DNA from 3 places in the Actinomadura citrea genome. Region 3 is predicted to be linked to each of the others. Evidence: riboswitches for the same ligand, from Rfam matches in the RefSeq annotation. Region 3 holds a riboswitch; each other region holds the start of a gene.
The links. A riboswitch is a leader RNA that binds a small molecule or an ion and turns the genes downstream of it on or off. The one in region 3 is predicted to bind cyclic di-AMP.
Positions count from the first base shown of each region.

Region 1 (3,261 bases), 5.5 Mb from region 3:
GGCCGCCGTCTTCTCGCACCTGTCGCAGGAGCGCAGCTCCCAGCTCACCCAGTTCCTCGCGACCGCCCAGCGGCTCCGCCGCGAGCAGTCCCAGGCGAAGTCCGCCTACGACGAGGTGAAGTCGAAGCAGGACGAGCTGAAGAAGCAGAAGCTCGAACTCGACAAGCAGGTGAAGAAGCAGAAGGCGATCGTGCGCCGGCTCAGCCCGAACACGCCGTCGGGCTCGGGCGGCCCCGGCGGCGGCACCGGCGGCACCTACAACGGGCCGGCCAGCGGTCCGGCCCGCGCGGCGCTCGACTTCGCCTACGCCCAGCTCGGCAAGCCCTACTCCTACGGCGCCGAGGGCCCTGGCTCCTACGACTGCTCCGGCCTCACCATGAAGTCCTGGGCCGCCGCGGGCGTCGGCATCACCCGCACCACCAACTCCCAGTACGCCGCGACCAAGCGGGTGGCCAAGAGCAACCTCCAGCCGGGCGACCTGGTGTTCTTCAGCAGCCTCGGCCACGTCGGCCTCTACGTGGGCGGCGGCAAGATGATCCACGCCCCGCACACCGGCGACGTCGTCAGGATCGCCGACATCACCTCCGGCTACTACCTGAGCAACTACTACGGCGCAGGGCGCCCCTGACGCACCGCCCCGACACCCCCGCCCCGCGGGCGTGACGGAGCCTCATCGACAACGGACCAGGCCTGACCTGGTCCGTTGTTGGTTTTGGGGGGGTTTGCCTTCCTTTGGGGTTTTGGTACCTTGTCACCACTCACGGCGCCCTCCAGACGCCGCGGCCCCGCGGCGCCCACCCGGCGCCCCGGCCCCACGCGGCGCATCCAGCACCCGCGTGACGGCGGCGCGATCCACGTGCCGCTCCCCCAGGGCGGCACGCCCCACGTGCCGTCCCGCGGCGCCCGAAGGCGCCGCACGGTCTCGACGCAGACCGGCCTGTCCCGTCCACCGTGCGCACGCTCGCAGCGTGCATGGCGCTGAGCGCGCAGCCGCGGTGGCCTACACGGGGCAGATCCCCGGACGGTCCCGGAGACGGGCCGCCGTCCACCCACAACATCAGGCGCCGCTCGTTCGCACGCGGGAGACAGGTCCCGCGCCGGGCCCCATCTCGCCCCCAGGATCGCAGCGGCAGCGCCGAATCCGCTTCAGTGCGGAACCGGGGACCCATATCCGCCGGAGTTCGGACAACGTCTCCGAACGGGCATTCCGGCACCCGGGGTGAATCGGCGCGTCTCTCTCCGCAGTCCGGTGGGAGCCGCCGTAGGGCCACTTCCACGCCCGAACCCGTCAGCTAACCCGGTAGGCGTCTGGAAGAGAAGGAGTGAATCCCGCAGCGTTACCTGGGGCGTGGCCGCCACGCGGCCACGCCCCCACCCCCTGCACTCCGCGGGCGTCCGCGCCCGCCGAGATTCCCCATCCGAACCGGCGTGCCCGCCCCCGGGCACGTCACCGCCGAGTCCGCGGACCGCCGTGCCCTGCATGCGCGGCCGTCGTGGAACCGGGGACCCACTGCGTCCTTTTTGGGGTGAATCGGCCTGCCTTCACGGGCCGTAGGGCGGCTTCCACGCCCGAACCCGTCAGCTAACCCGGTAGGCGGCATGGAAGTCGAGGAGATCCCCCCGTGCCACGCTCGCACTGCAAGAAGACCCCCGGCAGGCACCGCAAGCCGAACTCCCTGTCCCTCACGTGGCGGACGACCGGCGGCGTGGTCGTCGGCGCCGCCGTGATCGGCACCGCCGCGGCCACCGCCCAGGCGTCGGTCCTGCCGTTCGGTTCCGCCCCGGCCCGGCCCGCCGCCGCGGCCGACCTGGCCCCGGGCCTGACGGCGCACGGCGACCCGTCCAGGCTCACGTCCCGGCGCTCGTCCGAGGACGAGCCCGAGACCACCGGCCCGAAGGCCCCGGCGAAGAAGAAGGACCGGCCCGCGCGGCCGCAGGCGACGACCTCCGCTAAGGCCGCCGCGAAGTCGCGGCCCACCGCCGCGCAGGCCATCGGGCTCGCCCGCTCGCAGGTGGGCGTCGAGGAGGACGGCGGCGGCGAGACCAAGTTCCAGGAGTGGTACATGGCCACGTCCCGCGCGCAGGAGACGCTCGCGCGCGACGGCGGCTCCCTCGACGGCTACGGGGACGCGAACTGGTGCGACATGTTCGTCTCCTGGGTGGGCGAGCAGATCGGCTTCACCGACCAGATCGGCAGCGACGCCTGGACGGTCGCCCACGCCCGCTGGTTCCAGGAGCACGGCCGCTGGGGCACCGAGCCGAGGCCCGGCGCGATCGTCTTCTTCGCGTGGGACGGCGGCGAGTCCGTCGACGACATCCAGCACGTCGGCATGGTGATCAAGAAGGTCGACGACGGCACGATCGAGACCGTCGAGGGCAACACCGACAACGCCGTCCGCGTAAGGGAACGTTCCACAGACGTCGTCGTCGGCTACGGCTACCCGGACTACCGGTCGTGACGGCGCCCCCCGTCCCGCGCCCTGCATAGGATCGCGCCCATGGAGGAAGGCCCCGGGCAGGACGCCCCCGTGACGCGGCGCAGGGTCCTCGCCCTCGGCGCGGGCGGGATCGGCGCCCTCCTCGCCGGCGGCGCCGGCCTGGCGGGCGCGCGCTCCGGCGGCGGGGCGGCGGGCGCCGGCGCGCGCCCCACCTCCCGGGCCGCCGGGACCTTCAGCCCGCACACGGCCGCCGCCGTTCTCACCAACCGCGCCCGCGCCGTCCGCGACGGCGACCGCATGGCGTTCCTCGCCACGGTGGGCGACGCCCCCGCCGCCTTCCAGGACGCCCAGTCCCGCGTGTACGGGAACCTCCGGAAGCTCCCCCTGGAAGGCTGGCGGGAGCGCATCGTCACGACCGAGGCCGTGGACGGCGGGACCGCCGTCGTCCGCGTCGAGGTGCGCTACCGGCTGCGCGGCTTCGACCGGAGCGACGTGGCCCGCACCCGCTACCTCACGCTGGCCCCGCGCGCCGGGACGTGGACGATCGTCGGCGACGGGACGTCCCGCGGCCTCGCCGACGACACCGACATCTGGGACTGCGGCCCCCTGACGGTGGTCAGGGGCCGCGCCGGCCTCGTCATCGGGGACGGCGCCGGCCTCGACGGCATCGCCGGGCGGCTGGACGCGGCCGTCCCGGGCGTCACGTCCGTGGTCGGCAAGGGGTGGGCGCAGCGGGTCGTCGCGCTCGTCCCCGCCGACGCGACCCTCGCCTCCGCGCTCGCAGGCCCCGGGCAGAGCCTCGGCCAGATCGCCGCGCTCGCCA
Region 1 covers NZ_JACCBT010000001.1:2,997,935-3,001,195, reverse strand. The annotation lists gene BJ999_RS42940 (C40 family peptidase) at 1-628, shown strand, start outside; cyclic di-AMP (ydaO/yuaA leader) riboswitch at 1,124-1,322, shown strand; cyclic di-AMP (ydaO/yuaA leader) riboswitch at 1,458-1,613, shown strand; gene BJ999_RS14145 (CHAP domain-containing protein) at 1,623-2,459, shown strand; gene BJ999_RS14140 (gluzincin family metallopeptidase) at 2,499-3,261, shown strand, end outside.
Region 1: linked by a shared signal. The riboswitch ahead of BJ999_RS14145 (CHAP domain-containing protein) and the one ahead of BJ999_RS38870 (C40 family peptidase) in region 3 are both predicted to bind cyclic di-AMP.

Region 2 (3,261 bases), 7.5 Mb from region 3:
CGGGATGGCCGTCGCCGTGTTCGTCGACGCCACCGTCGTCCGGATGGTCCTCGTCCCCGCGGTGATGGAGCTGTGCGGCCGAGCCAACTGGTGGATGCCCGGCCGTCGGGGCCCCGCCCATGCTGGAGAAACCCCGCTCCAGGGGGCCGGTTCGCGGGAGACGTCCGGCACAATGTGGGCGGGACGGAGGTGACCGCGTGTCCGCACTCGGAGGATCGCTCGAACGCTCCATCATGGACGTGCTCTGGGCGGCCCCCCGTCCGCTGCGGGTCCGTGAACTGCTGGCCGAGCTGAACGAGGACGCGGAGAAGGCGCTGGCCTACAACACCGTGCAGACCGTGGCCGAACGCCTGGCGCAGAAGGGCCTCCTCCGGCGCACGCAGGACGGCCCGGCCTTCCGCTACGGCCCGACGCGGCCGCGGGAGGAGTACGCGGTCGAGCTGATGATGGACGCGTTGAGCGAGGCCGCGGACCACGGCGCCATCCTGGCGAGGTTCGCCGAGAGCGTCCCGCCGGAGGACGCCCGGCACCTCCTGGACGCCCTGCGGCGGCGGACCGCCGGCGAGGACGCGTGACCGCGTGATCGTCCTGGTGACCGGCCTGGTCGTTTCGGTGGTCGTGCTGGGGTGCGCGGCGGGGCCCGTTCTGGATCTCCTCAGGCGCTCGGCCGTCGGCCCCGGGACGGCCGTCGCCTGCTGGGCGGCCGCTCTCGCCGGAACGTGCATCGCCGCGGCGGGGATCGCGGCGGCGGCGCTGCTCGCGCCGCCGGGCCCGGGCCACGGATTCCTGTCCCGGCTGCGCGACTGCCTGCCCCACCACGGCCGGATCGCCACCGCCGCCGCGGCCGTCGCGACCGCCGTCCTCGTCGCGGCCTGCGCCGCCGTGCTCGCCCGCGGCCTGCCGAGGCTCGGCCGGGCCGTGCGCCACCGCCGGCGGCACCGGGAGATGCTGCGGCTGGTCGCCCGCGAGGACCGCCGCCATCCGGACGTCCTCGTCCTCGACCACCCCGTGGCCGTGGCGTACTCGCTGCCGTCCCGGCACCGCGCGATCGTGGTCAGCACCGGGGCCCAGCAGGTGCTCAGCGCCGAAGAGCTCGGCGCCGTCCTGGCGCATGAGCGGGCGCACCTGCGCCAGCGCCACCACGTGCTCCTGCTGGCCGTGGACCTGGTCCACGCCATGCTGCCGTGGCTGCCGACCGTCCGGCGCGCGAAGGCGCGGCTGCCGCTGCTGCTGGAGATGGCCGCGGACGACGCCGCGGTCCGCGCCCACGGCACGCAGCCGCTGGTCGGCGCGCTGTGCCGGCTTTCGGCGGCGCCCGCCGTCGCGGGGGCGCTCGGGGCCGCGGGCGCGCCGGCCGCCGGTGCGCTGATGGAGCGGGTGCTGCGGTTGGAGGGCGCCGCTCGGGCGAGGCCGCGGCGCGCCGTCCGGCTCGCGGCGGGTCTCTTCGTGGTGGCGGCGGTGGCCGCGCCGCTCCTGGCCGGGGCCGTGGCGATCGCCGAGCTCGCCGCGACGTGCTGAGGCGGTATGTGGCTTTTGGGGAAATCCTCCGCTTCGGTGGCGAACCGACCGTAAACCTCCTACGCTCCGTAGGAGGTCACGGTCCGACGTCCCCGCCGGGGACGGCCGGCGACCGCGCCGAATCCCGCGGACGGCTCCGTCCGGGGAACCGGGGACCCGATCTTCAGGGGTGAATCCGTCCCACCAGGACGGTAGGGCGACTCCGGCCCGAACCCGTCAGCTGACCCGGTAGGCGGTACAGGAGAGGACACCGCATGCAGCGACGAGCTGCCGGCCCCCGAACGACAGCCCGCCGCAGGATCCGCACCGGCACGGCATGGACGGCCGCCTTCGCGCTGTCCGCCGGGCTCCTCGCGCCCGCGCCCGCCCACGCCGAGCCCAAGCCGACGCGCAAGCAACTGACCGCGCAACAGGAGAAGCTCGCCGACGAGGCCGAGAAGCTCAGCGAGCAGTACAACGGCCTGCGCGAACGCCTCAAGCAGGCCGAGCACGCCGCGAAACTCGCCAAGGGCAGCGCCCTGCGCCAGAAGCAGGCACTGGACGAGGCGCGCGAACGCATGGCGAAGATCGCCGCGGACAGCTACAAGAACGGCCCGGCGGACCCGGCCATCACCTTCGCCTCGTCCTCCGACCCGCAGGCCGTCCTGGACCAGTCGGCCACCCTCAACTACTTCGCCAAGCAGAACGACACCCGCATCACGCAGATGCTCCAGGTGATGCAGGGCGCCGACCGGTCCCGCAAGGCCGCCGAGCAGCGCGCCGCCCAGGTGCGCGCGCTCACCGGCGAGGCGAAGAAGAAGCGCCGGGAACTCCAGGTCAAGCTCAAGAAGGTCGAGAAGCAGCTCGGCACGTTCAAGACCGCCGGCGCGCGGCCCGGCTCCATCCCCAACCTCAGCTCCGGCGGAGCCTCGGCCAAGGCGATGACGGCCGTCCGGGCCGCCCTGGCCCAGCAGGGCGTGCCCTACTCCTGGGGCGGCGGCACCGCGTCCGGCCCGAGCTACGGCACCGCGCAGGGCGCCAACATCAAGGGCTTCGACTGCTCCGGCCTGACCCTGTACGCCTACGCGCAGGTCGGCATCACCCTCGGCCACTACACCGGCAGCCAGTACAACGCCGGGACCCACGTGAGCATGAGCCAGCTGAAGCCCGGCGACCTGGTGTTCTTCCACAGCGACCTGCACCACATGGGCATGTACATCGGCAACGGCAACATGGTCCACGCACCGCAGACCGGCGACGTCGTCAAGATCGCCCCCCTCGCCGGCCGCCCGTTCGCCGGCGGAGTCCGTGTCGCCTGACCCCCGAGATGTCGCCTGACCCCCGAGATGCCGCCTGACCTCCGAGATGCCGCCCGCCCCCGGTGCCCGGCCGCCGATGGCCGATCACCCTTCGCCGCCCTGGGCTCCGGGATGAGAACGCACGTCGGCGGCCGCCCTGGACGGGACGGCGCGAACACCGGACGGCGGGCGGGACGGCTGAGGCGGTCGTTGCGCCGCGACGTCCTCCGGCTTGCGTCCGGCCTGTTCGTGCTTCTCGGTCTGCTGGCGATGCACGGCTTCCAAGCCACGTCGAGCCCGGTCGAGATGAGCGGCGTTCCGCTGCCGTCCATGGCCGCCGGGCACGCGGCCCCCGTCACCGGAGCGGTGACGGGGCACCGCCCGCCCCAGGACGACCGGTCCGGCGACCATCACTCCGACCGCCACTCGGACCATCCCGGCGGCCAGGTCTGCCTGGCCATGCTGA
Region 2 covers NZ_JACCBT010000001.1:963,345-966,605, forward strand. The annotation lists gene BJ999_RS04735 (MMPL family transporter) at 1-193, shown strand, start outside; gene BJ999_RS04740 (BlaI/MecI/CopY family transcriptional regulator) at 198-575, shown strand; gene BJ999_RS04745 (M56 family metallopeptidase) at 580-1,518, shown strand; cyclic di-AMP (ydaO/yuaA leader) riboswitch at 1,624-1,769, shown strand; gene BJ999_RS04750 (C40 family peptidase) at 1,773-2,816, shown strand; gene BJ999_RS04755 (DUF6153 family protein) at 2,928-3,261, shown strand, end outside.
Region 2: linked by a shared signal. The riboswitch ahead of BJ999_RS04750 (C40 family peptidase) and the one ahead of BJ999_RS38870 (C40 family peptidase) in region 3 are both predicted to bind cyclic di-AMP.

Region 3 (3,261 bases):
ATTCGCGCTCCCGCCCTACGGTGGATCGGCGCCAGCACCGGCTCACCGCCGTCGTCGTAGGAGCCGTAGTCGTCGTAGGCGGGCTGCTGGTTCCACTGCTCCTGTTGCGGCTGCCATTGCTGCTGGGACTGCTGCTCCCACTGCTGCTGGGACGACCGCTGCTGTGGTTGCTGCCACTGAGAACCTTGGTACGGAGGCGGCGGGCCGTAGGAACCCTGCCCCTGCCGGGGCTGGTAAGGCCGCCCGCCGTGGGGGGAATCGCTCATCTCAGTCCTCCAGGCGAAGCAACATCCGGGTGTTGCCCAACGTATTCGGCTTGACCCGGTCGAGGTTCAAGAACTCTGCCACGCCTTCGTCGTAGGAGCGGAGAAGTTCTTCGTACACCTCTGGCGCCACCGGAGTCCCCAGGATCTGCTGGAAGCCGTGGCGGGCGAAGAACTCCACCTCGAAGGTAAGGCAGAACACCCTTCGCACGCCGAGTTCACGCGCGTTCTCCAGGAGGCGGGTCACGATCCGGTGCCCGATTCCCCGTCCCCCGCATCCTTTGTCCACGGCGACCGAACGGACTTCCGCGAGGTCCTCCCACATGACGTGGAGGGCGCCGCAGCCGACGAGCGGCCCCGGCGTCCCGTGCTGGACGTCCTCGGCGACCCAGAACTCCTGGACGTCCTCGTACAGCTTGACCGTCGTCTTCTTCAGCAGGCGACGCCCCGACCCGGCGTACAGGTCGACGAGCCTGCGGATCTCCTGGACGTCGGCGGTACGTGCACGCCGGATCACGACTTCCACAAGCAGGCGAGATTATCGAACGCCGCGTGCTCGCCGGGCGACGCCCTCCGTCCAACCGTGCCGAGCACCGCGCGCAAGTGACTAGATAAAAGAGACTAGGCACTGCCGAGGGGGGGTCGAAAAGTGAGGCAGAACACAGCGCACGGAACGCGACCCATCCGGCGATTCCCTCGTTCACCGCGCAGCGCGACCTGCGAATTCGCATGTTCTGGTTGGCATCCAATGCGGGGTCCGTTAGTGTCCATCGCTGACGTCGGCCCACCGTAGGACGGAGGCCGCACCGCCGAGTCCCACGGGTCGCAACCAGCTGCCCGGGGAGCCGGGGACCCACTTTCGGAGCGTTTCGGGGAATCGCCCTGAGCGACCACCGTGAGGGGTGAATCCGCAGTCGCGGGCGATCGGTTCGCCCACGGACGCGGACGGGCCGCTCCGGCCCCAACCCGTCAGCTAACCCGGTAGGCGGCTGAGGAGAGGAGTATTCGTGAAGCGATCGCGGCATGCTTCCCTTTCACACTTCCGTGGGCGCGCGGCCATCATGGTCGGCGCGCTCGCCGTCGTTTCGGCCGCTCCGCACGCGATCGCCCCGCATGCGATCGCCGTCGCGCACGCCGACCCCGAGCCCTCCGCCAAGGAGCTGAGGACGAAGGCGCTCAAGCTCGCCGACCAGCTGGAACAGCTCACCGAGCAGTACAACGGGCTGAAGGTCAGGCTCGCGCAGTCGCAGCGCGCCGCCAAGGTCGCCACGGAGAACGCCAAGCGCCAGGAGAAGACGCTGGAGGCGCTCCGCCAGAAGGTCGGATCTCTCGCGGCGACGAGCTACATGCAGGGCGGCTCCGACCCCGCGGTCTCGTTCGTCGCCTCCCAGGACCCGCAGTCCATCCTCGACCAGGCCGCGACCCTCCACTACTTCGCCAAGCAGGACAGCACCCAGGTGCTCGGGCTGATGCAGGCCATGCAGTCCGCTCAGCGTGCCCGCAAGTCTGCCGAGGCCCGCGCCAAGCAGGTGAAGGCCCTGAAGACGCAGCTCGACTCGCAGCGCACGAAGATCACCGACGCCTACGAGAAGATCCGCGGCAAGCTCGTCGACAAGGACCCCACCCAGCTCGCCAAGCTCCCCGTCATCGGCACCGGCAAGGCCGCGCAGGCGCTCCGGTACGCGATGGGCAAGATCGGCCGCCCGTACGTGTGGGGCGCCGCCGGCCCGACCACCTTCGACTGCTCCGGCCTCACGATGTGGGCCTACAAGCAGGTCGGCATCAACCTGCCGCACTACACCGGCAGCCAGTGGAACGCCGGGACGCACGTGTCGCGCGGCGATCTTCAGCCGGGCGACCTCGTCTTCTTCTACTCCGACCTGCACCACATGGGGATCTACGTCGGCGGCGACAAGATGCTGCACGCCCCGCACACCGGGGACGTCGTGAAGATCGCCTCCATGAACGGACGCCCCTTCGCGGGCGGCGTCCGGGTCGCCTAGCTGTGTTCCAAAGTCCCGGCCCACTTCGCTCGCCTGGCGGCTCGCTACGTGACCGGGCCTGGGCGAACGCGGCATCGCTTCGCGATCAGCCCGGTTTCGCTCGCCTCCGGCTTCGCTGCACCGGGCAGGTCACGCGTTCGCGCGCGTGCCCGAGGCGACTTCGAGAAAGGCCCTAGAACCCCGCCACCGCACCCGTCGACTCTGTGAAGCCGATCGACCATCGTGGGGCCGACCGCGCCGCCCTGGTCGGCCGAGGTGCGTCGATCAGGCCCGTCGCGAGGTCGGTCAGTGCTGTCGGAGCCGACCCGTCACGCCGACCGGGTTCGCGGTGCCGTTCACCATGCTGAACTGATCGGGCCGGGGCGCGCCGGCCAGAGCCGTCGCGGGGCCGGGCTCGCCGGAGATCGAGGCGGGCAGGGTGGGCCTGTCAGGCCCGAACGCCGTCCGCGGCGACGCCTTCTGCAGGGACCTACCTGCCAGGGCGCGGGCGCCGCCGCTGCGGGGTCGGACGGAATTCGGATGAGCCGCCGTTTCTCCGGATGACGCTCGCCGTCCCCTGGCGAGCGTCGGGGGGTGCATCGCTAGATGAGCTGCCTCCGGGCCGCCCACACCACGGCCTCGATAGGGGTGTTGACCTCCAGCCGGTCGCAGATCGTCCGCAGCCGGCGCCGCAAGGTCCGAGCGCTCAGTTCCAGCTTGCGTGCCGCCACATCGGCGGTGACACCGCTGGCGATCTGGGCGAGCAACCGGATCTCTTCCTCGCTCAGCCCGAAATCGTCGGTGCCACGACGTGCGAGTGTGGCTGTTTCCACTCCGTCCTCCCTCGTCCGTGGTGATGACCGCGGGGATGCAGCCGTCCGCTGCACAGGCACGGGTTGGACCTCGATCTGTACGCGCGTTGGGTTGCCGGGTCCGGACCCTTCCGGACTTAGATCATCGGATTCCTTTTCTGTCTCACGCGCTTGGCCGGAGGTGGCCGCATGGCCGATTGCGGG
Region 3 covers NZ_JACCBT010000001.1:8,483,682-8,486,942, forward strand. The annotation lists gene BJ999_RS38860 (RDD family protein) at 1-266, opposite strand, end outside; gene BJ999_RS38865 (amino-acid N-acetyltransferase) at 268-789, opposite strand; cyclic di-AMP (ydaO/yuaA leader) riboswitch at 1,061-1,267, shown strand; gene BJ999_RS38870 (C40 family peptidase) at 1,325-2,266, shown strand; gene BJ999_RS38875 (transcriptional regulator) at 2,848-3,078, opposite strand.